DNA from 4 places in the Lysinibacillus sp. Ag94 genome. Region 2 is predicted to be linked to each of the others. Evidence: riboswitches for the same ligand, from Rfam matches in the RefSeq annotation. Region 2 holds a riboswitch; each other region holds the start of a gene.
What was found. A riboswitch is a leader RNA that binds a small molecule or an ion and turns the genes downstream of it on or off. The one in region 2 is predicted to bind cobalamin.

Region 1 (8,204 bases), 2.0 Mb from region 2:
TGCACCATCAAAAATCCATAGAAGAACATGACATGGATTAAACCACTCTTTGGATCTTTTAATAGCTTGTTTTGGCCAAGTACATTGACCATAAGATAACGAACTCGTTCTTTAACACTTTCATCAAATTCAATCTTTTTCCCCAATTGCACAAACTTATAGCGTGTTTTTAACAGATAGAAGAACAATCCTACTGCATAAAGCACAACCACGACTGTTAGAACAATGTTTGCAATTACTAATGGACTCATGGTTGGTCCCCCCCTTAGTTTGTCGTAACTTTCTCTCTTTGTGATAAATTTGCTAGCTCATACGTAAATGTACGTCATTCCATCATTATATTCCTATTCTAATAAATGAGTGAGCATTCAGTCAACATAAAACGGAAATATTTCTGATAATTTTATATTCTTACATTTTACTAGAAAAAATGCCACCCTAAATTTTAAGTGCGTTCTAAAACACTACAGATTTATTTTTAATATAAATTTGTCTTCTTTTGTAGTATTTACATAGTCAAAAAAGCCGATTTGCATCATGTTAAGATGGCAAATCGGCTTTTTTTAGTGCGCTAGATTTAAAAGTAGTTATTTTATTTCAACGTGATGCCTTTAGTCTTTCGTTCCTCTGCTTGTGGTCTCATATCACCCTTAGTTGATAAAAACTGAAATTATTCCGATAAAAGTTAAAATTGTTCCGATAAATCTTCAAAGTACTAATCGAAAAATGAATGCATCTCAATAACCACAACTTTAGGTAATTATTTTTTAAAGACATTGCCGCTTCGAATATATTCAACATCCGCGACATTCAATCGGAAATTCACAACCCTTGCAGCTGCAAATAAATAGTCAGATAGACGGTTTAAATATTTTTGTACAATTGTCGGTACATCTTCGATTTCCTTCATAAGCGTTACCATTTGACGCTCTGCTCGACGTGCTACTGTGCGAGCAATGTGTAAGGTTGCAGCTGCTGGTGCACCACCTGGTAAAATAAAGCGCTGTAACGGCGGTGCTTCATCTGATAATGCATCAATACGCGTTTCCAACACTTCGATTGGCTGCTCTGTTAGCTTATAATGACGTTCCTTCATGACGTTAGCAAGATCGCCACCCGCATCGAAAAGCTCATGCTGAATTGTTTCTAAATCAATTAAAATATCCTTAAATAATTCACGATCTAGTTCACTAACAGCCTTACCAATAAAAGAATTTAATTCATCAATGGCCCCATACGTTTCAACGCGTAAGCTATCTTTATCAACGCGTCCACCGATAAGACTAGTTTTCCCTGTATCGCCGGTTTTCGTGTAAAGCTTCATTCTCTCATCTCCTAAAGTTATTTTATAATTTCGCCTCCGCTGTCGCGCAGGGCATTATTTTCATTTAGCAGGTGTATCTGCTGAATGAAGATAATTTTTTATTGCCTGTACAGTTGTTTCAAAAACACCTTTACCGATAATCTTACCTACATCAGTAATGGGACCTCCATACAGCATTTCTTCCCCTTTTTGTGTAGCTGCAATTAATAAACTATCCGTAGCAGTACCTGTCGCAATTGTACCACTAAGTTCATCGCGAATATTTTCCGATTGCAATGCCTTTGTTTTTGCCTCGGTAGCCGTCATCATTGCTTGGAAAAACGCTTCTTCTGATAAACAACCATTAACAATAACCCACGTATTTATAGTACCAATATGTGGTTCATCTTGTCTTTCATGTGTACGAGACACATCAACTGCATTACCTACTCCGGCCGTAACGGCAACTAGGACGCTGCCAAAGGAAGCTTTATATTCATTAATAGCTACAAGATTTGTTGGGACAGCCGTTAACATGACGACGGTACTTGTAGATGAAAAATGTTCCTTTAGTAGAAATTCAGCGACCTCTCTCTTCACATCATTAATGACATAATCTATTGGTACAGAGCGATTTAACAGACAATCATACCAACCAATACCCGGATTATGGACAGCTGAGGACACTGTTTTTAACGGAAACTCCGATTGAAGTTTAATATAACGATCTGTAACAGTGAAATTTTCTTTTGTAATGACAGCACGCTGCTGCTGTTCAACTGATGCTGGCATCATGGTGATTTGAGGCTTTGGAATTTCTGGATGTGCGTAAGTTGCAACTCGAGCTTGATAGACGTCTTCGATTTGCGAAGCGATTAATACTTCATGCGGCGCCCCCAATGCTCGCATCCGCCCCTCCTCCATTAGCAATAATTCATCACAATAAAGGGAGGCTAAATTCATATCATGCAGTACCATAATAACGGTCAAACCACTTTCGATTGCTTCCTTTCGCACCATATCTAAAATTTGACGTTGATGAGCAATATCTAGATGGTTCGTTGGTTCATCTAGCAGCAATATTTCAGCTGTTTGCGCAAGTGCTTGGGCTACAAATACTCTTTGCTGCTCACCGCCCGACAAAAATTCCATCGGTGTTTGTTCATAGCGTTTCACACCAGTTTGCATCATGGCATGTTGGACTGCTTGTTCATCGCGATCAGTCCAGCTTGAAAAGAAGCCTGTTTGATGTGGATAACGCCCAAGTGATACTGCCTCCCGTACACTGTTAGAAAAAGCATTAGCATGTAATTGTGGTAGCACCGCCATTTTTTTTGCTAATGCACGGGCATTGTAAGAGCTGCTACTTTTACCATCTACTAATATAGTGCCTGCATTTGCTGGTAGTATACCACTTATTACTTTTAACAGTGTGGATTTCCCGCTACCATTCGGCCCTAAGATCCCTAGTATTTTGCCTTTTTCAACTGAAAAACTTATATCCCGGACGATAGGTACGTCTTCATAGCCGCCGGAAAGATGTTCAACAACAATCATGCCCGTACCCCCTTGCTTCTACGTTGCTTGTAAAAAATATAGGAAAAAACCGGTGCCCCAATAAATGCAGTAATGACACCAATCGGTAGCTCTCTTGGCATAATAATTGTTCGTGCTATTAAATCACAAATAATCAGCAAAGTTGCCCCATTTAAAAAGGATAATGGCAATAAGTGTCGGTGATCAGAGCCCCAAACCATTCTCGTCATATGAGGGACGACTAAACCAACAAAGCCAATCGTTCCAGAAACAGCTACCGCAGCTCCTGTCAACATGGATCCACCCACTAAAATAATATATTTACTGCGCTTAACATGAACACCTAAATGCTTCGCGCGTTCTTCACCATATAACAGCACATTTAACTCGCGTCTTTGTGTCCAAAGCATAATGGAGCCTATTATGACAAACGGGATAATCATCTGAACATAAGGCCAACCACGCATCGATACTGAGCCGAGCAGCCATCCGATAACTTGGCGAAGCTCTTCACCAGATAATGCAATCATTAAAGAAATTAAGGAACCTAAAAATGAACTAAATATAACTCCCGTTAAAATTAGAGTTTCCATTTTTAACGAGCGGTCTACTATTCTAGCAAAGCCCATAACAGCTACCATCGTTAATATGGCACCTATCATACTAAAGGTCGGTAATGTAAAATGACCTACTACAGGTATTGATATACTAAAAAAAATGGTCATAACTGCGCCAACTGATGCACCAGAGGAAACACCTAACGTATAAGGATCAGCCAAAGGGTTTTTTAATAAGCCTTGAAAAGCGGCCCCTGCAATTGCAAGTGACGCCCCTACAAGCCCTGCAAGCAAAACTCGAGGTAATCGAATTTTCCATAAAATATTGGCGGCTGTTTCATCAGCCGCCTTATTCCACAATACTTCTAGCGGAATATGAACCGAGCCTATCGCCACGCCACACCAGATGCTAATAATTAGAAGCGTTATTGCTGTTACATAGGCTACAATTTTTTTACTCATTTAAACGCCTCAGGGTAGACGGCCTTCGCTAATTCCTCAAGACCATCTGCTAAACGAGGACCTTGACGACTTGTTATATTTTCATCCACTTGTACTATGGCTTTATTTTTCACGGCAGAGATTGTCTCAAAGCCTGCACGTTGTGGAATTTTCGTTAAAATATTAGGTACGTAATTATATGCCACAACAATGACATCTGGATTTTTTGCGATAATTTGTTCAGCATCAATTTTATACCAGCTATTTGAATCTGCTGCCACATTTTCGGCATGAATCATTTCTAGCATTTCATTCATAAATGTACCTTTACCAGCTGTATAAATTTCTGGCTCATCAGACGACTCTACAAAGACTTTTTTCGCCTCAACACCGTCAAGTTTTGTTTCAACTTCTTTAACTTTTGCCTTCATATTTGCAACAATTTTTTTAGCCTCTTCTAGTTTTCCTGTTGCACGACCAAGCTGTTCAATTGTTGTGTAAGTTTCATTAAAGTTTTTTGCATCCGCTACAACAAATACTTTTACACCTGCCGCCTCAAGCTGTTCAATAGCTCCTTTTGAATAACCCATACCCGACGCATGCGCAAAAACGATATCCGGCGTTAAAGCAATAATTTTTTCAATATTATAATCCATACCGCCAACCTTTTCTTTTTTAGTAACCTCTGGTGGATAGTCATCATTATCTGTCACACCAACTATTTCATTATTTAAGCCAAGGCCAAATAAAATTTCTGTGTTACTCGGAATGAGTGAGACAATTTTTTCAGGAGGTGCCTCTAGCGTAATATCCTTACCGGTAGCATCCTTTATCGTCATTGGGAATGTTGCTTGGTCTACTTTTGTTGTCCCTTGTTGCTCAGAAGATGACGGCTTTTCATTTGTCGCCTCTTTTGTATTACATGCAGCAAGTAAGCCAATAGCTAAAAATGCTGATAACCCTATTTTCCAAATTTTCTTCATGTGAATCCTCCTCAGTCTATTTGTGCATATAGTTGTTATTGTTTTTCTGATTTATCGATACGTTTTAGTTTTTGATTACCTAACATTGTAGGGGTATATCAACATTGCGGACTTCTAGCCAACATTTTAGATTTATCACCTAACATTTTGAATTTATCGCCCCTGTTTTCAAATTTATCGACATTCATCTTCCAAAACAAATACCCCTCATCAAAAAATAATGAGGGGGTCAAATTTGCACAAAAATACATATACAAAATCCACCATCCTATCCTCGTAGGCTACAACGTGTTTTCTATAAAGGCAGGTCTCCTGGCTCGTGCTTCATACGCTTTTTCAAGCCTTCCCGAAATTTTCAGTGGCGCAGATTGAAAAAACTCACACATACAGTGGCGGGACCGCATCGGAATTACACCGATTTCCCTTTTCACTTTACTTAAGTAAAGAACCTTTATAATATTCAGTTGATTTTATTATACATGAAAATGAAAGAAGTCGCCTCCATTCGAGACGACTTCTATACAATCCATTACGCCTTGGCATAATTGCGTCCGGGATTGGCTTTGTGCTTAGGCCTGCGTGATGCAGGTCAGTTAGCCGTTATTGCATGGATGCGATGATTTTAGGCTAACATCCTATGTGAACATCTTTCCGATTCAGTGACATTCGCCAATATGATGTTGGTCACTCAGTCATCGCCACAGGACGTGGCGTTCTTAGACTGAGTTCCTCTATTTCAGCAGGTTATTTGGACACTACCGAACTAAGTTAAACTATATCTGAAAAATACTGTACCGTTTTCATTGGTGCACCCATTTCTCGCAATGCCCATGTATTCTCTAAATAAATATCTGCTAGCTTCTCATATTTGCCGCCGAATTTTTGTGCCCATTCGACTGCTACCACACTTTCATATAAATGCGCCATTTTCTCTGCGACCTTTTTTGCTTCAAACGATTTTGTTGCATCATCTAAACGGCTAAATGTTTGCAAAGTTGAATCTAGTTTTGCTAATTGATCCACAACAATTTCAACTAATGGACTGTCAGCTAGTTTTTCTAGACGTTCTTCCATGACACGAACAAACATTTCGTGCGCATGAAACTTATCAACTAAGCGAATGAGCTCTAAAGCTAAAATATTCGCAGTCCCTTCCCATACAGTAAGTACTTGTGCATCTCTTAATAACCGAGGTGTAACAAAATCTTCAATATAGCCGTTTCCGCCATGTAATTCAATGGCTTCACTAGCATAATGTACAGCTTGCTCTGCCGTTTCTTTTTTCATGATCGCAATATACAAACGGTTTAAAATAATATCTTCTTTAATCCCAAGCCCACTAGTTACTTTATCGTACAGCTGAATAAGATCAAAAACAGTGGCAACTTCTACATGAAGCTTGGCACCGAATTTCCCTAGTGTATCCTGGATCATGGGATATTGTGTTAAAGGTTTACCAAAGGCATGACGATTTGTCACATAATGCTTCGCCTCTAAATAACCGCGGCGCATTATGCCGATAGAAGCAACCGCATTGCAAATTCTCGATAAATTAAGTGCCTCCAGCATATAGTAAATCCCTTTATTTGGGTCACCGACAACATATGCTAATGCACCATCAAATTCCACCTCACCAGAAGGTACTGCTCTAACGCCAAGTTTATCCTTTAAACGGCGAATGCGCAGGTTATTAACTGTACCATCCTCATTTCGCCATGGAACTGCAAACAATGTTAAGCCCTTTGAACCCTCCTGAGCCTCTTCCATGCGCGCCAATACCATAGTTACTCCACACATTCCTGCGTTAGATGCAAAATATTTCTCCCCATATAAACGATACTGATTGCCGTCCTGTCTTGCCTTCACAACATTCGCTCCAACATCAGAGCCACCTTGACGCTCCGTTAAAAACGTAGCCCCCTCATATAGCTCTGTCTCTCCTGTTGCACAAACATGTGGTAAAAAGCGCGCCTTCACCTCATCACTTGCATAATGATCAAGGAGATAAGCCGTTGCCATTGTTAACGTAACAGGACAGTAAAAGCCTGGCTCAGCATGTGACAGTATATAGCCTTGGGCAAAGCTATAGACATAGTTACCCTTTCTACCTAATTGCGGAATATCCTTATGCACATAGCCAACAATGCCGGTATTGTATGTCTCTTCAATTGTTCTTTTATAGCCATCATTGACCCAAACCTCTGACACTTCTTCACCATAGGCATTATACCTTTGTAATCGAGGTTCACCCTCCCTATCAGTATGCTTAGCTCTCACATCAATATCTCCAGCACAAAGTTCACCAAAATCTGTTAGCTCACGTTTTGCATAGTCAACAAACTCTTTATCTAGCATCATTTCTAAAACTTTATGAAGTGTATCATTTTCGTTAAAAAAGTTTGTTGTTTTCATTTCTTCCCGCTGTAAAACTTTCATGCTATCTCACCCCTTGTCCCTTCAAGGATTGTTTTAGTATTTTGCCCGATGCATTTCGTGGTAACGCTTCCACACGTTCAAAGATGCGTGGAATTTTATATTTAGCAAGATGCTCCTCCAAATAAGCTTTAAGTTCGTCCTCGTCAGTTTCCGTTTTAGCGGCATAAACGGCCTTCACCGTTTCTCCCCACTCCGGATGTGGTACACCGATCACAGCCACTTCAAATATCCCCTCATAGCACAACATACGATCTTCTATTTCTTTCGGATAAATATTCACACCACCTGAAAAAATAACATCCTTTTTACGATCAACAATCCAAATATAGCCGTCCTCATCTATGCGAGCTAGGTCACCTGTTTTCAGCCACCCATCTATAAATGCACCCTTTGTGGCAACATCATCCTTGTAATAGCCCAGCATATTACCTTCACCGAATAGCACGATTTCTCCTACGTCACCCACACTGACATCTTCTCCATTGTCGTTAATAATCCGTAGCTCCGCCCCAAGTGGTGCACGCCGACCGATGCTCCCCGCCTTCGTTACATGCTCTTCACCAAACAATATTGAACCATTTGGACCAGCCTCTGTTAATCCATAGACACAGGTTACATGATCCGTTCGGAAAGCTTTTTGGATAAAGCGAATTTCATTTTGCGATAACGGCGCTCCACCATAAACCCACCATTTCATCGATGATAGATCAGCTGTTTGCAATCTTGGCATTTGGGCGGTTAACAAATAAGCAACAGGAGCTCCGAAGAAATGCGTTGTCCGTTCCTGCTCGATTGAATCTATCAATAAATCAGGTGTAAATGTTGGCGCTAGTATATTGGTCGAGCCTACAAGTACTCCTGCCATTAAAAATAAATGTAATGGAGCTGAATGCGTCAATGGCATCATAAGAAGAATCCGACTTTCTGGCTTTACTTCCATTTCTATTG
Region 2 (8,204 bases):
CATGAAATTCCTCAGGTGTAAAGATCGACATTTTGTTTTCTAGTTTATCCATACAAGCCCTCCTTGAAAGAAAGAGGAGAAAAGCAGATTGCTTTTCTCCTACTTGATTTCCTCTTTAGGTAAGATAGTTTTCGCCAACTCACTATCTAAATCTTCGAATTTGTAATAGGAGATTGTTTCATATAATTCATTTCTAGTTTGCATATCCTCAATAGCTTCCTTTTGAGTCCCCGTATTTTTTATTAAGTCAAACACTCGCTCATATGCTTTTGCTGCTACTCTCATTGATGTAACGGGATAAATAACCATCGAATAGCCCATTTTTTCAAACTCCTTAGCTGTATAATAAGGTGTTTGTCCAAATTCAGTCATATTAGCTAATAAAGGCGCATCTAGCTCACTAGCAAATTGTTTGAACTCTTTTTCTGTTTGGAGAGCCTCAGGAAAAATAGCATCTGCGCCAGCAGCTACATAGGCATTGGCTCTTGAAATAGCCTGTTCTAAACCTTCTACAGATCTTGCATCAGTGCGGGCAATAATAACTAAAGTAGGCGCTATTTGTTTAATCATTTTTATTTTCTGTATCATTTCCTCTTGGGATACGAGTGTTTTACCATTCAAATGTCCACATTTTTTAGGTAGATTTTGATCCTCTAACTGTACAGCAGCTACTCCAACCTCTACCATTTCGCGAGCTGTACGTGCAACGTTTAATACACCGCCAAAGCCAGTATCAATATCCACTAGTATTGGTAAGTTAGTAGCTTGGATAATTTCACTAGCACGCTGAGCCACTTCATTTGAATAAATTATTCCTAAATCAGGTAAACCCCTACTTGCTGTGTAGGCAGCTCCAGAAAGATACAATGCCTCAAAGCCAACCTTTTTAGCCATTAAGCCTGCCATCGCATCATGAGCTCCTGGTATTTGCAAAATAGTAGAACGCGTTATTAAAGCTCTAAATTGGTCAGCCAATTGTTTTTGTGTCATTGCTTCATTGACAATCCAAGCCATTTTAAAGACCTCCTATAAATGAATATGCCTTGGCATAATTGAGTCCAGAATCAGCTTTGTGCTTGCGCGAAAGCGAAGCGTCTGCAACAGATGTTTTTTGTGCGAAAGCACAGTGCAAACGTAGGTCTGCAACACATCGATGTAGGTCAGTTAGCCGTTATCGCATGGTTTTAACATCCTATTTCTGATTCCATGACATCCGCCGGAGGCACTTCTTTCAGTAGATGTTTGGACAACCGCTATAAAGTGATTTATTCTTTCGATACATAAAACACAGCTGATAAAAGTTAGATGAATAAATCTACAAATTCATGAACAGCGCTATTTTCGAGCATCTTTTTATTAGCACAAAGCTCATTAATTTTACTTAATTGTTTTTGAGAATAATGTGTACTAATATTTTGTTGGAATTTATCAATGATTTTAGGGAATGCTTCCTCACGACGGAAACGATGGCCTAAAGGATATTCACACTCTACTAATTCTGATGATGTCCCATCTTTGTAATAAACTTGAACAGCATTAGCAATAGAGCGCTTTTCAGGATCTAAGTAATCGATCGTATATTGTGAATCCTCAACAACAACCATTTTATTTCTTAGTTCATCTATACGTGGATCTGCTGCCATGTCATCTTCGTAATGGTCTGCCATAATATCACCATAGATTAGCCCAATTGCTGTGATGTATTGAATACAATGATCACGGTCAGCCGGATTATTCAATGGGCCCTCTTTATCGATGATGCGAATAGCTGATTCATGTGTCGTTATGACAACTTTTTCAATATTATCTAAACGATTTTTCACTTCATGATGTAAGTGAACAGCACATTCTGCAGCTGTTTGCGCATGAAATTCAGCCGGGAAAGAAACTTTGAAAAGAACATTCTCCATAACATAAGAGGTAAGCGGTCTTGCAAGCTTTAATTCTTGTTTATTAAAGAGTACGTCTTGGAATCCCCAGCCAGGTGCAGATAAGGCCGTTGCATAACCCATTTCCCCTTTCACAGCCATCATGGCTAATTGTACGGCTCTACTTGTCGCATCTCCTGCTGCCCATGATTTTCTTGATCCTGTGTTTGGGGCATGACGGTATGTTCGTAAACTTGAATTATCAATCCAAGCATTTGATAATGCATTGATAATTTCTTGACGAGTTCCACCTAATGCCTTTGTCACAACCGCTGTTGTCGCGATTTTGACATATAATACGTGATCTAAACCAACACGATTCAGACTATTTTCTAATGCTAATACCCCTTGAATTTCATGGGCTTTAATCATCATTTCTAAAACGTCTTTTATTTTAAGAGGCTCTTTGCCTTCAGCAATACGAACACGACTCAAGTAATCCGCAACTGCTAATATGCCACCTAAATTATCAGAAGGGTGTCCCCATTCAGCCGCTAGCCATGTGTCATTGTAATCTAACCAACGAATCATGCAACCAATATTAAAAGCACCTTTCACTGGATCAAGTACATAGGAAGTTCCTAGAACACGCGTACCATTTGGAACGACTGTTCCGGGTACAACTGGTCCAAGTAGTTTCGTACATTCGGGATACTGTAAAGCCAAAATGCCGCAACCTATAGTATCTAATAAAACATAACGTGCTGTTTCGTAGGCTTCTTCACTTGTAATCGTTGTATTTAATACGTAATCGGTAATATCAGTTAGTAATTGATCTGTCTTAGATAGTTCATTTGTTTTTATCATCTATATCTTCCCTCCGTTGTACGAATTTGCTATACTAGTATACTGATGGACATTGGTCAGAATGCCCATCAGCTCTAAGGCGAGTTGTTAAACTTGATTATACCGACAATTCTTCAAGGTTATGACGCTCGCCAATATAATTGACACGAGGTCTAAATAATCTATTATTGTCATGCTGTTCAATGACATGAGCACATAAGCCGATCGTTCGTGATCCAAAAAAGATGGGTGTATATATTTCAATTGGCAATCCAAGCATGTAGTACACTGGTGCCGCATAATAATCTAAATTTGGGTATAACCCTTTTTCCTGTACCATCACTTTTTCACCAGCTTCACACATGTGATATAAGCGATGATCTCCTTGCTGCAAACATAATTTGTGTAAAGCCTCTTTCATAATTTGCGCTCTTGGGTCCATTTTTTTCATATAAACACGATGGCCAAAGCCCATAATCTTTTCTTTATTTTGCAGTTTGTTTTTCAGCAATGTTTCAAAGCCATCAACTGTTTTGGCTTCAAGAAGCATATACATTACTGCCTCGTTTGCCCCACCATGTAAATTCCCTTTCAATGATGCGACCGCCCCAGTTAAAGCACCATACAAATCAGATTGTGTTGAGGCAATAACACGAGCCGTAAACGTCGAATTTGGCATCTCGTGTTCACTATATAAAACGAGTGATTGATCAAAAATTTCTTCTTCTAAAGCAGTTGGTTTTCTACCAGTTATCATGTAATAAAAATTGGCACTATAGGAAAGCTGGTTATCAGGCTCCACGACATCTTGATCATTTAATGCACGATAGCTATTCGCTACAATATTAGGCATACCACCTAAAAGTCTATATGCTCGTGACAAATTCATTTCAGTAGAACGATCATTGATTTGCTGATCATAGCCTGCTAACACAGAAATGCCTGTTCTAAGCCCATCCATAGCATGCGTCCCATCAGGTAATAACTTGAAAATTTGAAAAATATCTTGTGGAACCTGGTAATTAGATTTCAACTTAACCTGTAAATCAGCTCGTTGCTCGGTAGTTGGTATTTCTCCATGTAACAATAAGTAGACAATGTCTAAATACGAATATCTTTGTGATAACTCAATCAAATCATAGCCTCGAATCACAATCTGACTTTCTACAGTGTCTAAAAAAGATAGCTTTGTTTCAGCGGCAATGATTCCATCGAGACCTGGTGAATAATTTAACTCCATTCATTACAACCCCTTTGTTTAATTATTCTTGTAAGCGTTACCATTAAAACACGAAAGAACAACAAAAAAACAACTTCTACCCCTTTGAGAAGCTGTTAATCTACAAAAGCATGACATAGCAAATAAACAGTGAATTTTCATGAATTCACAAAGATCATGTAGTAGCTAACACCTCCCTATCCTCGTAGGTCAATTGATGCTTATTTAGTGGCAGGTCTCCTGACTTATGATCAACGCTACAATAACACCTTCCCATTTTGACAAACAAAACAGTGGCTTTGTTATTGAACTCCTAAATACAGTTGCGGGACAGTGTTGGACTCTCACCAACTTCCCTTTTCATCAAATGGAATCAACTCCATTGAACCACCAAAATTTAGCATATTCAATTTGTCATTTTACCTTAACATAGAGTTTTTAAAACAAGCAATATAGGTAAAATTCTGAAAAGACAGACTATCGTTAACTATTTTTCTTTCTTGGTGAACTATTCTGCATTTTTTAGCAATATTTCGTATAAAAAAGATTTTTAAAAGGATCCCGCTGAACCGGTTTTAGAGAGTTTCTTTAAAAGAAAGGCGATCTCTTTTAAATTAGGCGTGAGAAATTTGGGTACATTTAGGAATTACGAAAATTTATAGGAAGTAGTCCGACTATAAGTGTTACAGCAATAATAATCAGCGGTTATCTGAGGGCCTAAAACAAACTATAGAGGAAGTGAGTTCTTTACCTTTTTGGTTATTAAAGACGCCAGGATCAATAATTTACGAATGATCCTGGCGTCTCGTTTTTCTTTTGACATATGCGGTTTTAAATTTGTGTTTAGCAACGTCGTTTGTTGTTCCTATATGGACGACTAGCTTTGCGATACAACATTTGAGGAAAATAGAAATTGTTATGAATGCTATTAGTATTCCTTGTTTCGGAATGGACTTTCTTTCGTTAAGAAGAATTTCATAATATTTTTGGCTAGCATACGCTACAGATAGTTGTTTTTAATAATAATTTAACCCGTTGCTAATACAAATATAACCCCTAAAAAACTATGTAGAAAATGGATATTCTATTTGAACTATTAACTAGAAAATCGCTTATTAAATGAACACTATATAGCATAATATAACAAGAATAATTAACACGAATCATACATATATTGATTTTAGTATTTCATATTAAAACAGAAGTCTACAACTATCCTAATGATGGAAATATAATATAAGAGAATTTTATTTTCACCTTTAAAAACTATCTATAAAGATTGGATGATGACAGTTATTGAAAAATCGGTTCTTGCTATGGTTATTTTACGCGTATTGTCTGGAAGTATTGAAGTAAGTGCTGGATTGTTGATGCTAAAGCTTAATAATTTAGAAAAAGCATTTTATATTAATACAATGCTTGCTTTGGTTGGTCCAACAGTTTTAATTGTAACGACTGCCATTGCATTATTTGGACTAGCTGATAAAATTCCAGTGACGAGAATTATTTGCCTTTTTACAGGAATTACTCTTATTATTGTTAGCTCACATATTAAGTGATAATAAAGTCAATATTCGACAATAATAAAATTCTTCCAAAAGTATGTTTTGCAATTGATGTTAATTACATTATTTTAATTTGACACACTCTAATGGCTGCTCCATTAAAACGTACATATCAGTATACCAATGGTAGTAATGCAAATTGAACAAAGTTTCGCACTTTACGTATGGCGACTTTTATAGGCGTGTGACACGATGCGTTTTTATATGTATAAGTAACAGCTACTTGCACAAATTAATATTGAGTGTATCGCACACACTTATTCGGTTGTGGCGTTGGTTGACCGTCACATCCTCCCTCATTTAGGGTCACCTTAACTCAGTGACCCTTTTAAAATTTTCTTCTCAAATTGTAAAAGGCTAAAGTTTTACCAAACCCTTGATCTCTTGGATTTTGGTAGGAAAACAAATTGAAACTAAATGAAGATGCTTTGAATTTTAAATTACGATTTACAGCTTTGAGCTTACTAAAACAATAAAAATAACGCTGTGAGAGCGATCTAGATTCAGTAACACGTACCGTTACCCATTTCGATCGCTCTCACAGCATAAAATAAAAGCTGCCATCCGTTTTTTTTACGGGAGACATGGAATATTTTAAAAATGGCCAAATTTAGTCTGTTTTCTTCAGATTGACTGATCAATGTAAAAAAATGAATTTTCGGGAAACTATTGACTAAAAAATAACTTATATACGATATATCCGATAAATAACAATATAATTAATACAACCGACTCTTTCCAACCCATACCAGTTAAATTACCGCCAATGCCTCTATTAATTCCATCATTTAAAGAACCAGTAGGATTATTTTTAAGTTCACTTTGTTTTAAACGTTCTCTTTTTTCTTCTGGTGTTTCCTTTGAATCCATGTGATACACCTCCAAAAAATTATTAGCTTATTTATAACACATATGGTTTTAAAAGTGTTAATTACGGATTATCTATCTTCCATTTTTTTATTGAAACCCGAAAAAAGCCTTTACGGATTTTATGCCTGTTAAGCGCTCTAATTTTCGAACGTGCTTAGATGGGATAGCCAATTTGGCTGTCCATGGAACAGAATTACCCCTTTTTCTTGCGATATACAAATCTTTATATATATCTATTTTATAATGGTTTTTACTATTCCTCGTCTAATTAGAGATCTCGTAACTTGGCTAATATTTGCTCACGTTCTTGTGCAAAATAGGCTTTCTTCTCTTCTGTTAATGCTTCCTGCTCATGATGAGTCGTAACCATGCAGGTACTACTTTACTGCTAAGGTTCGAATCCCTTCTGGCTAATGAAAAGTTCATCTTCCGAAAAATACTGCCGCATTCGTTTATAAACCATTTGATAGACGGATGGATGATACCATTCTTCCATTTCCAGATTTCTATATAACGCTTGTAAGCCCATCCTGTGTGTGCGTTTACCGCCACTGCCGTCCCCCATAAAATAATCATCAATACATACTCGGTTAACCAATGGACGTAATATTTCCGCAAATCGCTCGCTACTTGGTAATACGGGAGCGATCGCAACCTGTGCAGGAATACCGGCTTCAGCAAGCTGTTGGAGTGTTTTAAGCCTTGCCGGAATAGGAAGAGCAAAGGGCGTAAAATGCTTACGAATATCTTCCCTATCTGTCTCTACTGTCATACTTACCCGAACTTTATCTTTAAAATGTTGCAGTAAATCAATATCTCGACTTACTAATGGGCTTCTAGTCTGTACTAATAGGAAGTCAGGGGGATCTTCTACCATAACTTCTAGTAAAGATCTCGTCACTTTTTCCTGATACTCAATTGGTTGATATGGATCTGTACTTGAGGACATAAAAATGGTTACATTTCCTTTAGATTTGGCGCGATGGAGCTCCTTTTTTAATAGATTCGCAGCTCCGTTTTTAACATCAACCCAATTCCCCCATTCTCCTTCTCGAAAAAGAGCTACAGGCATTTCGCGTACATAACAATAGGAACACCCAAATGAACAGCCTGTATAAGGATTTAGGGAATGTGTATATCCAGAAAGAAAGCCAGTCCCTTTATTCAGAATGGTTTTCGGACTTTTATAAAATATTTCACTTTTCATGATGAACCTCCATTCAATCTAATGCTTCGGCGTAATTGCGTCCAAATTTTGAATTGCGCTTGCACAATTAACTCCATTCAAAATTTTGACATCCTCTGGAGGCTTAACTTGAATCAGCAGGGAGTTTGGACCCCCTCCTGATTTATATGTTTCTTCGTATTCATCCCTCCATTTATAGAAGTGGGGGACTTCTGCTGAATCAAGTTAAACGGCAATAATTACTCATTGCTAGATGAACCTCGTTTTTCTAGATCCAGGAGCTGTGTCTTCATTTCTAAACCGCCCCGATAGCCAGTTAATGAGCCATTCTTTCCTATTACACGATGGCACGGTACAGTCATTAATATCGGATTAGCTCCAATAGCCGCGCCTACAGCACGAACAGCTGCTGGCTTATTTATATTATTTGCAATGTCGGAATAGGATGACGTCCGTCCATAAGGAATTTCACAAAGTGCATTCCAGACTGCTAGCTGAAAGGGCGTACCTACGTACTCAAATGGAACAGTAAAGGTTTTGCGCTTTCCTTCTAAATACTGAGTGATTTCAATAACATAAGGTTCAAGCTTTGCATCATCTTCAACAAGAGGACTTCCTGGAAAGCGTTTCTTAGCCCATTCGAACAATTC
Region 3 (8,204 bases), 280 kb from region 2:
CTTTTTAGTGTTCTAGTTAGACGCTACGCTAATAAGCGTGTTATTATCGTACATCCGACTTTTTCAGAATATGAACGAACATTACGAGCAGTAGGCGCTGAAATTGTGCCTGTCATTGTTGAGGATATTGTCCATTACACATTGCCGATGGAGCATCTGAAGCGTGAAATGGCGAACGCAGACGCATTATATATTTGTACACCGAACAATCCGACGGGGGTGCTTCCTAAGAAAGAGGAGCTTCTCGAATTAATCGCTCACGGTACAAAGGTCAATTGTGAGCTGGTTTTTGATGAGGCATTTATTGACTGGGTAGATGAGACCTGTTCTTTGATCCAATATGTGACGGAAAATCCTCATTTAATCATTGTTCGTTCGATGACCAAAATGTATGCGATTCCAGGATTACGTCTAGGCTATTTAGTGGCCAGCCCAATAGTTGTTGCTGATCTAAAGTCTATCCTACCGCATTGGAACTTAAATGCTTTTGCCCTTGTGATAGGCACTGGCTGTTTAGATGAACACGAATATTGTGAGCAAGCTATTGCCTATGCTAAAAATCAACGGGAATCGCTACAGAGCTATTTACAAGAACATGGTTGTCAGGTGACGAATAGTGTAACAAATTTTGTATGTTTTACATTACCGAAAAATCAGCAAGCGGATACATTTTTTACATACTGTTTATCAAAGGGTGTCGTCTTGCGCCATACAAAAAACTTTTTGGGCTTAAATGGAGAATGGTTCCGAATTGGCATTAAAGATATTGCGGCTATGACGTATTTACAAAATTGTTTGCAGGCGTGGTTTAACTTCTTTCAGCAGAAATCTCCTTCCTCTATAGGTGGTGAAATGAATAAGGTTTTAAGTCTCCTTTCTGCAGATGTCCAATCATCTGTACCTGACGCTAGGCTTTCGGTACAAAAAAATCCGCTGAAATAGAGGCACTCAGTCTAATTATGTGGCAACGACTGAGTAACCAATCTCGTATTGGCCTAAAGCCTCCGGTGGGTGTCACGAAATCGGAAAGGTGTGATAGGGGATGTTAGCCTAAAATCATCGCATCCATGATAACGGCTAACTGCCCTGCATCGGTGTGGCTGCCGCTACGCTTTCGCACAAAAAGACATCTGCCGCTGCCGCTGCGCTTTCGCACAAAAAGACATCTGCCGCTGCCGCTACGCTTTCGCACAAAAGATATCTGCCGCTGCCGCTGCGCTTTCGGGCAAAAAACATATGTAGGTCCAAGCACAAAGCCGATTCCGGACACAATTATGCAAGGGCACAATTGATTGCAAATTTAGGGGTGAGAAAGTTGACAACTTTTTATTTAATAAGACATGGCGAAACGATGTGGAATAAAGAGCATCGACTACAGGGATGGTTAGATTCGCCATTATCCGAGGATGGTATTTTACATGCAGAAAAACTTCGAGATCATTTGAAAAAATGCTCTTTTGCAGCGGCATATAGTAGTTCAAGTGGCCGTGCTAAGGAAACGCTGCATATTCTTCTAGATAATCGCCAGCTTCCAATCTATTATGAGGATAATTTACGGGAAATTTTTTTAGGCGATTGGCAAGGGAAAACAGTCGAGGACATTATGACTACACATCGCCTTGATTATGAATTATATACCGATTATCCAGGACAATTCGTCGCAACCCATACGGAAAGCTTTGGTACGGTAACAGAACGAGCCCTATTTACGTTATCGAAAATTGCAGAACAATATCCCGAGAATAATGTTTTAATTGTGTCCCATGCTGTAACGATTAAATGCGTCATTAACGCCATTTTAGGGCGAAGCATCAATCAGCTATGGGCAGAACCATTTATAAATGGTACAAGTGTCACGATTATTGAGAAAGTCGAGCAACAATGGCTCGTAAAAGATATCGGGAACATTCAACATTTACAACAGGAGGCTTAACGATGCCACTAATTTTCATTACAGGGGGAGTACGTAGTGGTAAATCCCACTTTGCTGAAAAAGCGGCTGTTACTCACTATCAAACAGAATTTAACCAAGCACGACGACTTATTTATATTGCTTCTGGAGTAGCGTTGGACGAAGAGATGGAGAAGCGAATAGTACGTCATCAAACAGATAGACAAGCACAAAATATGGAATGGTTGACGATAGAAGCACCTTATGACATAGCAAAAACATTGCATAAACTGACTGATGGAGATGTTGTGTTATGGGACTGTGTTACGACATGGCTGACAAATGCTTTTTACGAGGGTTTTGACACGGGAACTCCCTGTGTGGAACAACCTAGCTGTTTAGAGCGAAAGCTTGATGTTTTAAAAAGGGCGGTAGAGACGTTACTTGAGAAAAGGGTGACGTTTTTTATCGTCTCAAACGAATTATTCGATGAGCCTCCATATTCTAGCGAGGAAGTAGAAGTATACCGCCAAACCCTTGGGAAATTACATCAATGGTTCGTTTCTATAGCGGATGAGGCGTATGAAATAAATTATGGTGTCGTAAAGAAATGGAAATAATAAATGACGCTTTGAAAATAAAAAGAAGGAAGGCAAGACGATGAAAAATTTCTGGCATAGTATACAACTTGCGTTTCAATTTTTTACAGTTTTGCCGGTACATAAAGAAATTCCGTTAACAAAGGCAACTATTACCGGGATGTTCGCTTTTTTACCATGGATAGGGGCTCTCATGGGTACTACAGTGGCGGCGGTGATCTATTGTTTAACAGAATGGACGGCAAGCAGTGAAATTTTGCTTACTTTTGTGATTGTCGGATTATTTGCCTTATTTACGGGTGGTTTGCATTTAGATGGTTTTATTGATATGGGGGATGCTTATTTTTCGTATCGAGATCGTGAGAAGCGGCTAGAAATTTTAGATGATCCACGTGTTGGCGCATTTGGAGTACTATCTGTGCTATTTCTAGTGCTTGGCAAATTTGTGATACTGCATGAGTTATTCGTACAGCATAAATTTGCACTATGGATGCCTGTATTTATTCCGTTATTAACAAGAGTAGGCATGAGCTTTTATTTTATGTCGCTCAAATGCTCAAAAGAAAAGGGGCTTGCCTACTTTTTTAAAACACATATTAAGCCGGGAATACTCATTACCTTTATGCTTATCACTTTAGTTGTGGCGTATAGTAGCTTGTTGTTTGTCTTAGGTTTCTCAATTGTTCCTCTAGTGTTGATAGCTGTATTAGCGATTGCCTTTTTAGTCTTCCGGCAATTTACAGTGCGCAACTTTGGTGGTGTTTCTGGAGATTTACTCGGTGCATCAATTGAAGGAATGGAGGTTGTACTGTGGGTGACGTTGTTATTGTTCACTTAATGAGACATGCCCCAACAAAGGAAAATTTGGAGAAGCGATATATTGGCTGGACAGATTCTTCATTAGCTGATGCATCTTTGCTGACTATAGTAGATTCAGAAGTCACGAAGGTGTATGGTAGTGATTTGCTGCGTTGTAGGGAAACCGCTGCCCATTATTTTCCGAATGCAACATATGTGTCTGATAAAAGATTTCGAGAGTCGAACTTCGGTGCATTTGAAGGACGAACATATGAGGACTTGAAAACAGATAGTCGCTATTGTGCATGGTTAGATGACCCTGTACAGTCACTGCCTCCAAGGGGGGAAGGCTTTGATGCTTTTTGTGCGCGAGTCATTGAAGGGTTCACTGAGTTACCAAAAGGTGAAGGTGTTTATCATCTCGTTGTCCATGGTGGAGTTATTCGAGCACTTCTTGTAGAATTTGCACCGACTGAGCAAACTTTTTGGTCATATCAAACACCGCATGATAAAATGTTTTCTTTAACGTTTACAAGAAAGGCTTGGGAGGAGGGAGCGAGATGCATGTCTTTATCGGAGGCGCCTATAGTGGAAAAACCGACTATGTCATGAAATTGCTTGCAGGTCAAAAAGTTGAGCTAGTAGATGGCAATCTACCTGATGCCAGCCCAGCCTGTAATGTACTAATTATTAAAAACATAGAGAAATGGCTCGTGACACAAAATCTTGAGGATGATGAACCCCTTGTCAAAACCATTTTGACAAGATTAAAGACTCTTGAAAAAAAATGTGCAGTCTATATAATAGTGACCGATATGGGTCGTGGAGTTGTGCCAATGGAAAAACAGGCACGATTGTTGCGTGATACATGTGGGCGTTTGTACCAGGCATTATTCGCTGAAGCCGAACAAGTCGTACGTATTTGGTACGGTATCGGGGAACGAATCAAATAATATAGTTTTAAAAAATTTAATAGGCTGTTCATTTAGGGATAAGATTGGTAGGACGTATGCTTTGTAAATAAGTTGATCGGAGTGGAGGCTTGGCACCCCTTGAAAGCGCTTTGCTCTGCGCGTCAGCGACCAAGCGTCCAACGGGAACAGAAATCGACCTACGTTATGGATGACGAGCCAAATATAACAGGAAAGAGGAAATGGGATGGATCGACAAAGATTGATGAAATTGACGCTCACTGCCATGGTAGCGGCAATTTGTGCAGTTGGTGCAGTCATTAAAATTCCAACATTTATTTCAACTGCTGCGCTTGACTCTACACCTGCATTGTTGAGCGTTGTATTTTTATCTCCAGTATTAGCAGGGGTTGCGGGAGTCATTGGGCATTTTATCTCAGCCTTAACTACTGGCTTTCCATATGGGCCACTACATATTATTATCGCAGTAGAAATGTTTATTGTTGTATGGGTCTTTGGGGTAATGCATAAAAAAGGAATGCGTTTCTGGAAATGGCCTGTGGCACTTGTTTTCAATGGTGTTGTTGCACCTTTACCATTTTACTTTATCATTAGTCCTGCATTTTACTGGGCATCACTGACTAGTCTTCCATTGGCAACACTCATAAATCTAGTGATTGTTGCCATTGCGATGCCAATTCTCTCTAAAGTGTTTATGCGTAAGGAAGGTCGAGTACATTGAGAAATGCAATACAAATAGGCGGGTTGATTGCAACATCTGATAATGCCGCAGCAATTGGCGAAAAACCACAAGATGTTGTGTCTGCTTCAGACAAACTGACGGCATATTTAACGGCACGTGTTACTTTTTTAGAGCAGCTTGCTGCAAATGCTTTACCAAGCCATATTATACTCGCTAATTTTTCAGGGGATGCTGCATGGGCTCGTTACGTTGCAGGCATTCAGCAGGTTTTTGCTGAGACGGGTCTTAATTGTCCACAAATAGACGGTAGTACAGAGTCCAATATGCCGACTCTACAATCTGGTTTGTCTATAACGATGCTAGGTGAGCAGCAAACACGTACAGCAACTAAGTATGAACAGCTTAGTTGGTACACCTATGGATTACCGCTTGTAGGCAATGAAATCCTTGCACAGCCTAAAGATGTGGCGCAGCTCCAACCTATTTTTGAGGCGTGGAAAGAGGGAATAGTGCAGCAAGTATGGCCAGTTGGATCAAAAGGTCTACAAGTCGAATTTACCCGACTTTTTGGCGAGCAACAGGTCAAAAGTTCTTTAGATATTGAGAAATCGGCTGGTCCATGTGCAGTAGTTTTGCTAGGAATTCAGCCAGAAAAAGAGCAGCTAGCACAAAAAAAATTTCCTAGAAATTTTGAAAAACTACGTAAAACTGCATTGTAATTGGGCTTGCTTCGAGAAAATGTAGCACTTTATAACGTGCAAGGTGCAAAACACCTATTGCAACAATAAACACAATATGTTAGATTTGTTTAGGAGTTAAAACACTATATATAGTATTTTGGACGAGCGGTACCAATATGGTTTAAAAGGGAATTCGGAAAGAGAGTCATCTTAGGCCGAAGCTGTCCCCGCAACTGTAAGTGCTGACAAATGATGAATTGGCCACTGTGAAGAACGGGAAGGTGATCATTTGGAGGAAGCACGAGCCAGGAGACCTGCCGATTTGTTCAAGACAGCAACACATTCTTCGGGGATTGAGAAGTGGAGGCGAGAGATTTGTTCACTTCTTTGTGTGCATGTCCTTCATTTCCATTTCCGATTTTACAGCGATCACGTAACCGATAAATGTTGCGTGATCGCTTTTTGTGTTGCTGGAGAAGGAAAGGGAGAGAATGTTACATGACAATTCAAATCGAACAACAAATTGCTAAGCTCAAGAAAAACTACACAGAGGATGAACTTGAAAGTTTTGTAAGATTATCAGATCGATGGCTACGAAAAAACGACAATGCGACATTTGAAGCATGGGCAGATGCGATGATTTTACAAACGCTTAGCCTTATTGATGAGGAAGAGCCATACTGGACATTTATCGCAGCTCAAATATATTTAGAAAAACTATATGATCAATTTGCAATGCGTCGTGGTGTCTCAGTGAAAGATGTTTATAAAGTTTTCCCAGAACATTTAGCACACTATACAGAAGCTGGATTGTATCATGAAAGTTTAACAACAAAATATAGTGAGCAGGAGCTTCAGGAACTCGCTTCGTACCTAGAATCAAGTCGAGATGAGTTGTTTACGTATATTGGTTTAAAAACATTAATGGACCGCTATGTAGTCCGTGATTACACGAAAACACCAGTGGAGCTACCGCAGGAACGCTGGATGGTTATTGCGATGACTCTGATGCAGGATGAAACAGAAAATCGTTTAGAAAAAGTCCGTGAATCTTATTGGGCAATGAGTAATTTATATATGACTGTTGCCACACCGACATTATCGAATGCGGGTAAAACACATGGACAGCTATCAAGTTGTTTTATCGATACAGTAGATGACAGTTTACAAAGCATTTATGACACGAATACAGATGTCGCAACATTATCGAAATACGGCGGTGGTATTGGTGTTTATATGGGTAAAATTCGTAGCCGAGGCTCATCTATTAAAGGTTTTAAAGGTGCATCAAGTGGCGTTTTACCATGGATTAAACAGCTTAATAATACGGCGGTATCAGTCGATCAGCTTGGGCAACGACAAGGCGCTATTGCTGTCTATCTAGATGTTTGGCATAAAGACGTCTTTACGTTTTTAGATTTACGCTTAAACAATGGCGATGAACGTTTACGTGCCCATGATATTTTCACAGGGCTATGCTTACCGGATATATTTATGGAAACTGTTGAAGCACGTGGGGAGTGGCACTTATTTGACCCACATGAAGTACGAGAGGTTATGGGCTACTCACTAGAGGATTTCTACGATGAGAAAAAGGGTGACGGTTCTTTCCGTACTAAATATGAGGAATGTATCGCGAATCCATTGTTAAGTCGTGAAGTCGTACCAGCTATTGATATTATGAAGCGTATTATGCGCTCACAGCTAGAAACAGGCGTGCCGTTTATGTTCTATCGTGATGAAGTCAATCGCATGAATCCGAATAAGCATGAAGGAATGATTTACAGTTCGAACCTGTGCACAGAAATCTTCCAGAATATGTCAGCTACTGAATTCGAATCTATTACACTAGAAGATGATGTCATTGTAACACGTCGCAAGCCTGGAGATTTCGTTGTATGTAACTTATCATCTATCAATTTAGGAAGAGCAGTACCGGCCGGTGTTCTAGAACGATTAATCCCAGTGCAAGTACGTATGTTAGATAACGTTATTGCGCTAAATACAATTCCAGTAAAACAAGCAGAGCGTACGAACCTACGCTACCGTGGTATTGGGCTTGGCACATTTGGCTGGCACCATTTATTAGCTTTGAAAGAAATTCAATGGGAGTCAGACGAAGCTGTAGAATTTGCGGACAAGCTATATGAAGAAATTGCGTATTTAACAATTCGTGCTTCTAACGATTTGGCATGCGAAAAAGGAGCTTACCCATTATTTAATGGCTCAGATTGGCATACGGGTGCGTATTTTGACAAACGTGGCTATGACAGTGAAAAATGGAACGCTTTACGCGCCGCGGTTGCTGAAAAAGGTATGCGTAACGGCTATGTAATGGCAGTTGCACCGAACTCTTCAACATCCATTTTAGCGGGCAGTACGGCTACGATTGATCCAATTTTCCAAAAGAGTTATTCAGAGGAGAAGAAGGATTATAAAATTCCAGTAACAGTACCAGATTTATCACCTGTGACGACTTGGTATTATAAATCTGCTTATTTCATCGATCAAAATTGGACAATCAAGCAAAATGCTGCACGAGCACGTCATATCGACCAAGGCATTTCACTTAATTTATATGTTCAAAATACGATTAAGGCGAAAGATTTACTAGCATTGCAT
Region 4 (8,204 bases), 470 kb from region 2:
TTGCTTACACATACCGTTCATACGTTCCATTAGAATACCTGTGAATAAAAAATACGGTAGCATAATAATTTTTTTAGCACCGAGCTTCACACAACGCTCAATTCCTTCTTCAACACGCGGATCAGTGACACCCATAAAGGCACTTTCTACATACTTAACCGGGAGTTTTTCCCATAACAAGCGTGTAATTTTATAAAAATCACCATTTGCAGCAGGATCACTGCCACCACGTGCAATTAATAAAATAGCAGTATCTTCATGTTGTTCTTCAGCATTGAAGCCGATTTCAGCTAAACGGTCTTCTAATATAGCAAATATTTCTTCATGGATACCGATTGTTTGACCATATGTGAACGTTATATTTGGATAATGCTCACGTGCATGTTCGATTTCTGCTGGAATATGTAGTTTTGAATGTCCAGCATGAAGAAGAATAATCGGAATAACATGCACCTCTGTTGCACCCTTCTTCACACAGTTCGTAATACCTTCCTCAATATTCGGCGAAGCGAACTCTAAAAAACATGTTTCAACTAAAAAACGTTCATCAATACGAGGTGTCATTTGCTCGATAAACGCGCATACCTCTTCATTTCCTGCTTCTAAACGGCTCCCGTGGCCGACAAATAAAATTGCTTTCATTTCATTACCCCTCACTAGTCGCCGCATGGAGCTGGCTCTACTTTTATTTTTGAAGACATATCCTGATACGTAAAATGTAGGATCTTTTTCACACGCTTGAAGTATTTAAACAGACGTTCATTTGGATGCGCATTTGCTTTATATTCATCGATAATATCGGTGATAAGTGGTATGAGCTGTTCAGGCTCTAACCCTTCAACAACAGGCTGGGCCGCATGTGCTGTACGACCAACCGGCTTAGCTCCAATAAAAACATCAAATTTACTTTTACGATAAACAATGCCAATATCATCAAATACTGCTCGATAACACGCCATACCACAGCCATTAAAACCAATATTTAATGTTTTCGGTAACGCCATACCCCCAAGCTTTTCTTGAATCTCTTCCGCATATGGAATCGAATCGAACTTTTCGCCATAACAGAAGTCACAAGCCTTTAACGAAAGTACGTCACCAAGTGGTGCAAGTAAAAAGCCAACTTCACGGAGCTTTGTTGTAATTTCTTCAGGCTCAGACGTTGGAATTTTCAAATGAATTTGATGGTCTGGTGTATACTCCATCGTCCCTTCCTCACCAACTACTTCAGCTAATGTCATCATTTGTTGCGGCGTAAAGAACTTATTGGCTACCCCAGGACTAACCGCTAATTCAAAAACAGATTCGATTTTTTGTTGAACGAGCTTGGGTGTTACTTTCACAGCGCTCGTACCCTTCACCAAAGCAAGAGCTGCTGTTGCCATTTCAAGTGACGATTTTTTAGGCTTTAGTTCCGGTCTAATAGCTAAACTGGGCTTAATACGATTGGTATTAGGATCTGTTGCAAAATCATTACGCGCTGTTCCAGTTTCTTGATTCATCGCCCATGGTTCATTTTCTTCCTTGAGTCGTTGATGTGGTCGTAACGGTTGTTTTTCATCACCAAGTGTATATTTCCGCTGATAGCCACGTGGCGTAATCATCTTATTGTCGTAGAAGAATGTTGTTGAATTCCCAATAATAACTGTCGTTAACATGCCGATATCATGTTCAAGCATTTCTGCTAAAGTCGTCATCGTAATTTCTTGACGGTCGCGATATGCGCTTTTCACAAGGCCAACCGGTGTATCTGGCGAACGATATTCTAATAAAATTCGTTGCGCCTCTACGATTTGTCTCGTACGACGTCCACTTTTTGGATTATAAAGCGCAATAACAAAATCCGCCATCGCTGCCGCTTCTACTCTTTTTGCAATTAAATTCCAAGGTGTTAAATGGTCACTTAAACTAATGGTACAGGCGTCATGCATAATTGGAGCACCTAGTAAACTCGCACACGAATTAATAGCTGAAATACCTGGAACAATTTCTACCTCGATACCAGTGGCTTCTGTCCAGCCTAGCTCGATTAATACCTCATACACTAATCCTGCCATTCCATATACGCCGGCATCTCCACTGGAAATGACCGATACGATACTTCCAGCCTCTGCTTGACGTACCGCTTCCTGTGCACGTGAAACTTCCTCCGTCATACCAGTACTAATAATCGACTTTGCACTAACTAAATCCTGAATAAGTTCAACATACGTTTTATACCCAATGATCATATGACTTTGTTGCAGTGCCTCTACAGCACGAGTCGTAATATGTTTAAAGTCTCCAGGGCCAAAGCCAACTACGAAAATCTTACCTTTTTGCGCCATGTTGTTACCCCTCTTTCACCTTTTCAATACCTTTAATGGCTGTTGTTTGTGCTGTACGGTGTAGCGTGCCTTCACGCAATGTAAAGACATGCTCATTATGTAACGATTCATGATTTAAATTTTGTACGAGTGCCTTCGCATGCTCTGTTGTCGGGATACGGTACCAATTCCCCTGAGGATATGCAATGACAACACAAGCATCTTTACATCTGCCATTACAGCGAGTTCTTGTCGTATGTATTTCCTGATCAAGTGCCAGCACCTGTATTTCGTCACGGATCGCCTGTGTAATATCCTCAGCATCTTTTTTCATACAGCTACTACCATTACAAATAAAAAGATGTGTTTTCATGCCCTCTAAATTCCAAGTTGTCATAGTCGTTCGTTCTCCCCTCATTTGCTTTTAGGAAAAAGAAAAACCTTTACTCTAGACGAAGAGTAAAGGTTTAGTAGAAGCCAAATAAAAACGAATATATACAGGTACTCGCTTTCGCTTCAACTTCTCCCTCCGAAAAGTTTGCATGCATCATCACATAAGCAGGTTTCCTGACTTAAGCTTCCTTTTACTTTCGCACCTTCCTAGTTTTCACTAGTGGCATCCACGATTTCATCAGCTATTACAGTAGCGGGGGCTGTATCGGACTTTCACCGATTTCCCTATTATCTTGAAAATAATCAAGCACTTATGGACGTTTTATATGAATTTTTTAATATATCAATTATGCCTCGGCATAATTGCGTGACAGCCGCCGGAGGCTTTACCTTCTTTCAGCAGGTACAGGTGTTTTGATACCCGTTGAAAAGAACTTAAATCAGCATTCATCTCACCATCTATACAGGTAGGAGGCTTCTGTAGCTTACGCTTCACTTTCGCTACAAAAGATGTTCGCTGAAAGAATTTTCATGTAATTGAAAACTGTTTCTATCATAGCTTATTTTTTAAAAATTTCAATATTACTTTCTTAATTTGTGACAATTTTTTTAAAATTCTAGAGAAAAACGCGACATTTCTTTTTGATTTATCTAAATTTTCGACATAGACTATTAATTTTAAATTTTTTCATAAAAATCATAGCATAAATATGGAAATTCATGTTACACTTTGTCGTGAAATCTCACAACTTCATCTTTTATCGGTGCGAATTGTTCAGCTTTTCGCTTAAAAGGGAAGCCGGTTCAAGTCCGGCGCGGTCCCGCCACTGTACTAGGGAGTTTTATAGAAAAAGTCACTGTCCAAAGGATGGGAAGACCTATAAAACGTTGAACTAAAGCCAGGAGACCTGCCGAAAAAAATGTGATCGTTTCAACCTACGAGGATGGGTGTGCGGCTTAGCAGATTAGAATTTTATTTGCTTTTTTAGCTATGCACTTTTCCATTATCGGAGAAGTGCTTTTTTCATTCAGCAGAGACTCCATCTCAAGGTGGTAGATTCGTACAGATATGGTTCCAACCGGGCTAAAACACCTACTGAATGAAAAGAAAAGCCTCTGGCGGATGTCACGGACTTTGAAAGGAATGCACAATTCAAAAATCCGGACGAATTATTTTCTGTGTGAAAGCAAAGCGGCAGCTACAAATGTTTTCTGTAGCGAAAGCAAAGCGGCAGCTACAAATGTTTTCTGTAGCGAAAGCAAAGCGGCAGCTACAATTACGCCAAGGCACATTGGATCGATCGCATACTAATTCGAAATATTTTAAAGCCAGGAGGAGAGATTCATGAAATTTTCAGGTTGGAAGCTTAGTTATTTCTTATTGGCATTTTTATTCGTGCCAAATCGTGCATTTGCGATGCATATTATGGAGGGCTTTTTGCCAATTGAATGGGCGATTTTTTGGTGGGTCGTATCGATTCCATTTATTATTTTAGGATTACGTTCTATTCGAAAAACCATTGAAGAAAACCCTGAAACAAAAATGATATTAGGGCTATCGGGTGCCTTTGCCTTTGTACTATCTGCCTTAAAAATTCCTTCTGTAACAGGGAGTTGCTCGCATCCAACTGGAGTTGGACTTGGAACAGTTCTTTTTGGACCATTAGCAATGAGTGTCATCGGGACAATCGTATTATTATTCCAATCTTTACTATTAGCACACGGCGGGCTTACAACATTAGGGGCAAATACCTTTTCGATGGCCATTATGGGCCCTATAATCGCTTACTATGTATTTAAGGGCTCACAAAAAATGGGATTATCATTTTCAGTAGCCGTCTTTTTAGCAGCAATGCTTGGTGATTTAGGTACATATGTTGTCACTTCAGTGCAACTAGCTCTTGCCTTCCCTTCTGAGGTCGGAGGCTTTATGGCTTCATTCACAAAATTTGCTGGTATTTTTGCATTAACTCAAATTCCTCTTGCTGTTAGTGAAGGAATTTTAACAGTGATCGTCATGAACTTCCTAAAAAAATACAATGTGAGTGAATTAAAGGCTCTACGTGTTTTCTCAACAAAGGAGGCACACTAACATGAAAAAAAACTTACTGCTCTTAGCCATTGTTGTGTTCCTAGCGATTATCCCCCTATTTATTCAAAAAGGTGCAGAATTCGAAGGGGCTGATGGTGAAGCGGAGGCAGCAATTAGTGAAATTGATGCTAACTACGAGCCATGGTTTGAAAGCTTATGGGCGCCACCAAGTGGTGAAATCGAAAGCTTATTATTCGCATTACAAGCTGCTATTGGCGCTGGATTTATCGGCTATTTCATTGGCTTAATGCGCGGCAAACATAAAGAGGGTTAAGCGATGTTACTCATTGATAAGTATGCTTATTTAAATAAATTAGCGACTGTTCATCCGCTAGAAAAAATGACGTTATCCCTTGGACTACTTATATTGTCGCTTATCATGAGAGATGAACGAATTTCACTCATTACATTTTTTGTGATGAGTGCTTTTATCATTTTAGGTGCAAAAATCCCTGCTAAATATTATGTTAAATTGCTATTGCTTCCCGGATTTTTTTTACTATCAAGTTTAGTGTCAATTTTAATTTCTATAGTGCCAACAACTAGCACGTTACCAGCGTATATTTGGTCATTTTCACTTAATAGTTGGACGATTTTTATCGGCAGAGCGAGCCTCGTGACAGCACAACAGCTTTTTTTCATCGTCCTTGGCAGCATTAGCTGTTTGTATTTTTTAATTCTCACAACATCAGTCCACTCTATTTGTTACGTGCTACGACAATGGCGAATTCCAACTCTATTTGTAGAGCTAGTAGAGCTGACGTATCGTTTTATTTTTATCTTTTTAGATAGTATGCAAAAAATTCATCTTGCCCAGCAGGCTCGTCTAGGATACAGCTCCCCTATGCAGTGGCTTCGTTCGGTATCAATGTTAATTGCAGCTTTATTTGTTGAGATGTTCCAACGCAGTCGTGAACTAAACAATGCGATGGAAGCCCGTGGTGGCGAAACTGTTTATTGGCAAAACGATGTTATCTATAACACAAAAAATTGGGTAGGTATTGCTACTATTTTTATACTGCTCATCATTTATGGAGGTTTTTTCTGATGACAGATTTATACTTTGATTTAACACATTTATCCTACGCTTATGCAGATGGAACTTATGCACTAACAGATATTACACTTCAAATTCCAAAGGGGAAAAAAATCGCTTTACTTGGTCATAATGGAGCTGGAAAATCAACGTTATTTCAGCATTTAAATGGTATTTTGAAGCCTACCGCTGGAAGTATATCCTTTTGTGGCAATGACCTGAACTATAGTAGAAAAGCATTAAAACAATTACGCCAACAGGTTGGTATTGTTTTTCAGGATGCCGACAATCAGCTTTTTTCTGGCACAGTTAAGCAAGATATTGCATTTGGTCCTTTGAATCTTGGCTGGACAACTGAAAAAATTGAAGAGAAAATTGCGTGGGCCGTCGCTCAAACCGAAGTCGAAGCATTGCTAGATAAACCGATCCATTTTTTAAGTGTTGGACAGAAAAAACGTGTCGCAATGGCCGGAGTACTTGCAATGGAACCATCCGTTTTATTATTAGATGAACCAACAGCTGGACTAGATAATTATTATAGTGCACAAGTTTTACAGTATTTAGAAACGCTAGAGAACGGTGAACGAACAATTTTACTGGCAACACATGATATTGCATTAGCCTATGAATGGGCAGATCAAATAATCGTGATGGAAGCTGGGACAATTATTTATAATGGAGATCCAGTTTCTATGTTCTTCCAAGATGATTTACTTGAAAGAGCCCATCTTGAACGACCATGGGTCTTTGAAATGGCCGTTGCCTTGCAAAAGAAAAAGTTATTTAAAACAAACATTAAAATGCCTCGTTCGAAGGCAGATTTGCACAGACTTCTTGAGCAGCTTTAAGATAATTTGTTCATAGTTAATTGAATCTGTGCTCCTACTCCCATTTCACAAATCGAGTAAAATGTTTCGACCTCTCTTCTACATATTTTTATAACGGGATAAATATGGTAAAATATAGAATGGTGCTTTTGGAAAAATATATACTTATTACGAAACTTTTCTAACAGTCATTCGTATTAGTATAGATGTCACAAATATTTGGCACACTCAAGGAGGGAAAACAGTTGAAAAACTGGAAGAAAAAATCAGTTGCTTTAGTAGCATCTGCAGCACTAATGGTTCCTGCTACTTCTGCCTTTGCTGAAGCGCCACAAAAAACAGCAAAGAACCAAGAGTTAGTGAAAGTAGCTAGCAATAAGGATCAAACATCTAAGAATCAAAAAGAATGGATTAGTCAGGATACGATTATCGTCAAACATTCCGGTCTTGATAAGAATGTGCACAAAAAAATTGGCGCAAAAGTGATCCGCTCTATTCCTTCATTAGGATACGATGTTATCCAACTGAACAAAGGAACAGATTTAGAAAAAGCAGTTTCATATTACGTGAAACAAAAAGGAGTTAAAAAAGTATCTCCAAGCTACGTGTATCATTCCTTTGGCACAGAAGTAGATCCAAAGAAACAGGATATGTACCATTTGAGTCTACTTCAAATTGATAAAGCACTAGAATTAGCTGGCAACAATGATGTAAAAGTAGCTGTTATCGATGGTGGTGTGGATTTTAAACATCCAGATTTAAAATCTCAAGTACTACCACCATATAATGCAGCAGCACCTGCCAATACATCTTATCCTAATGAGCACGGAACACATGTAGCAGGAATTGTTGGCGCGGCAAAAGATAATGGTATTGGAGGACATGGGATTAATCCAAATGCCAAGCTTCTTCCAATTGATGTATTCAACGGAAAAGATGGCGCTAGTGATTTCGTTATTGCACAAGGAATCCTTTACGCCATTGAGCAAGGCGCAGATGTTATCAATATGAGCCTTGGCGGTTATGGTGATTCTCCATTAGTGGAGGAAGCCGTTCAGAAAGCCATTGATAAAGGAGTTACCGTTGTAGCAGCTGCTGGAAATGAATCGACAGACAATTACTCCTTCCCTGCTTCTTACGAAGGCGTTATTAGTGTAGGCTCTACAAATGATCGAAACAAGCTATCAGGCTATTCAAACTATGGTCCATCGGTTGATCTTGTAGCTCCAGGTGAAGACATTTACAGTACAGTTCTTGATGAGAAAAAAGGATCATCCTTTGTAAAATTTAGTGGAACATCGATGGCATCTCCTGTTGTTGCAGGTGTGGCGTCCCTACTAAAATCAAAATATCCAGATTTAAAGCCTTATGAAATAGAGGCTATTCTCGAAATGACCGCAAAGGATTTAGGTGAAAAGGGCTATGATCTGACATATGGACATGGCCTTGTAGATCCTGTGAAAGCATTACAGTTTAATATTAATAATCTACCAAAACAGTATTCTGAAACAAAAGAAGAGCGCTTGAAAAACGCAAAAGCCCTTAAAAAA

Region 1: it holds a riboswitch for cobalamin, as region 2 does, so the genes downstream of both, MY533_RS01805 (ABC transporter substrate-binding protein) here and mmgD (citrate synthase) in region 2, are expected to answer to the same signal.
Region 3: it holds a riboswitch for cobalamin, as region 2 does, so the genes downstream of both, MY533_RS09530 (ribonucleoside-diphosphate reductase subunit alpha) here and mmgD (citrate synthase) in region 2, are expected to answer to the same signal.
Region 4: it holds a riboswitch for cobalamin, as region 2 does, so the genes downstream of both, MY533_RS13120 (energy-coupling factor ABC transporter permease) here and mmgD (citrate synthase) in region 2, are expected to answer to the same signal.

What each region holds. Positions count from the first base shown of each region.
Region 1 covers NZ_CP096780.1:395,602-403,805, reverse strand. The annotation lists gene MY533_RS01825 (heterodisulfide reductase-related iron-sulfur binding cluster) at 1-251, opposite strand, end outside; gene MY533_RS01820 (cob(I)yrinic acid a,c-diamide adenosyltransferase) at 761-1,324, opposite strand; gene MY533_RS01815 (adenosylcobinamide amidohydrolase) at 1,385-2,860, opposite strand; gene MY533_RS01810 (FecCD family ABC transporter permease) at 2,857-3,858, opposite strand; gene MY533_RS01805 (ABC transporter substrate-binding protein) at 3,855-4,820, opposite strand; cobalamin riboswitch at 5,105-5,288, opposite strand; gene MY533_RS01800 (acyl-CoA dehydrogenase family protein) at 5,589-7,256, opposite strand; gene MY533_RS01795 (class I adenylate-forming enzyme family protein) at 7,258-8,204, opposite strand, start outside.
Region 2 covers NZ_CP096780.1:2,366,144-2,374,347, reverse strand. The annotation lists gene MY533_RS10960 (acyl-CoA dehydrogenase FadE) at 1-52, opposite strand, end outside; gene prpB (methylisocitrate lyase) at 100-1,014, opposite strand; gene prpD (2-methylcitrate dehydratase) at 1,302-2,735, opposite strand; gene mmgD (citrate synthase) at 2,833-3,954, opposite strand; cobalamin riboswitch at 4,146-4,340, opposite strand; gene MY533_RS10940 (YqhV family protein) at 5,217-5,492, shown strand; gene MY533_RS10935 (DUF6366 family protein) at 6,165-6,368, opposite strand; gene MY533_RS10930 (SPL family radical SAM protein) at 6,757-7,575, opposite strand; gene adaB (methylated-DNA--[protein]-cysteine S-methyltransferase) at 7,794-8,204, opposite strand, start outside.
Region 3 covers NZ_CP096780.1:2,083,030-2,091,233, forward strand. The annotation lists gene MY533_RS09490 (pyridoxal phosphate-dependent aminotransferase) at 1-942, shown strand, start outside; gene MY533_RS09495 (histidine phosphatase family protein) at 1,316-1,933, shown strand; gene MY533_RS09500 (bifunctional adenosylcobinamide kinase/adenosylcobinamide-phosphate guanylyltransferase) at 1,936-2,511, shown strand; gene cobS (adenosylcobinamide-GDP ribazoletransferase) at 2,552-3,328, shown strand; gene MY533_RS09510 (histidine phosphatase family protein) at 3,301-3,900, shown strand; gene MY533_RS09515 (bifunctional adenosylcobinamide kinase/adenosylcobinamide-phosphate guanylyltransferase) at 3,849-4,241, shown strand; gene MY533_RS09520 (ECF transporter S component) at 4,447-4,941, shown strand; gene MY533_RS09525 (hypothetical protein) at 4,938-5,621, shown strand; cobalamin riboswitch at 5,732-5,919, shown strand; gene MY533_RS09530 (ribonucleoside-diphosphate reductase subunit alpha) at 6,081-8,204, shown strand, end outside.
Region 4 covers NZ_CP096780.1:2,831,332-2,839,535, forward strand. The annotation lists gene MY533_RS13105 (sirohydrochlorin chelatase) at 1-642, opposite strand, end outside; gene cobJ (precorrin-3B C(17)-methyltransferase) at 657-2,327, opposite strand; gene MY533_RS13115 ((2Fe-2S) ferredoxin domain-containing protein) at 2,332-2,703, opposite strand; cobalamin riboswitch at 2,846-3,029, opposite strand; cobalamin riboswitch at 3,445-3,630, shown strand; gene MY533_RS13120 (energy-coupling factor ABC transporter permease) at 4,045-4,791, shown strand; gene MY533_RS13125 (energy-coupling factor ABC transporter substrate-binding protein) at 4,793-5,065, shown strand; gene cbiQ (cobalt ECF transporter T component CbiQ) at 5,069-5,839, shown strand; gene MY533_RS13135 (energy-coupling factor ABC transporter ATP-binding protein) at 5,839-6,675, shown strand; gene MY533_RS13140 (S8 family peptidase) at 6,900-8,204, shown strand, end outside.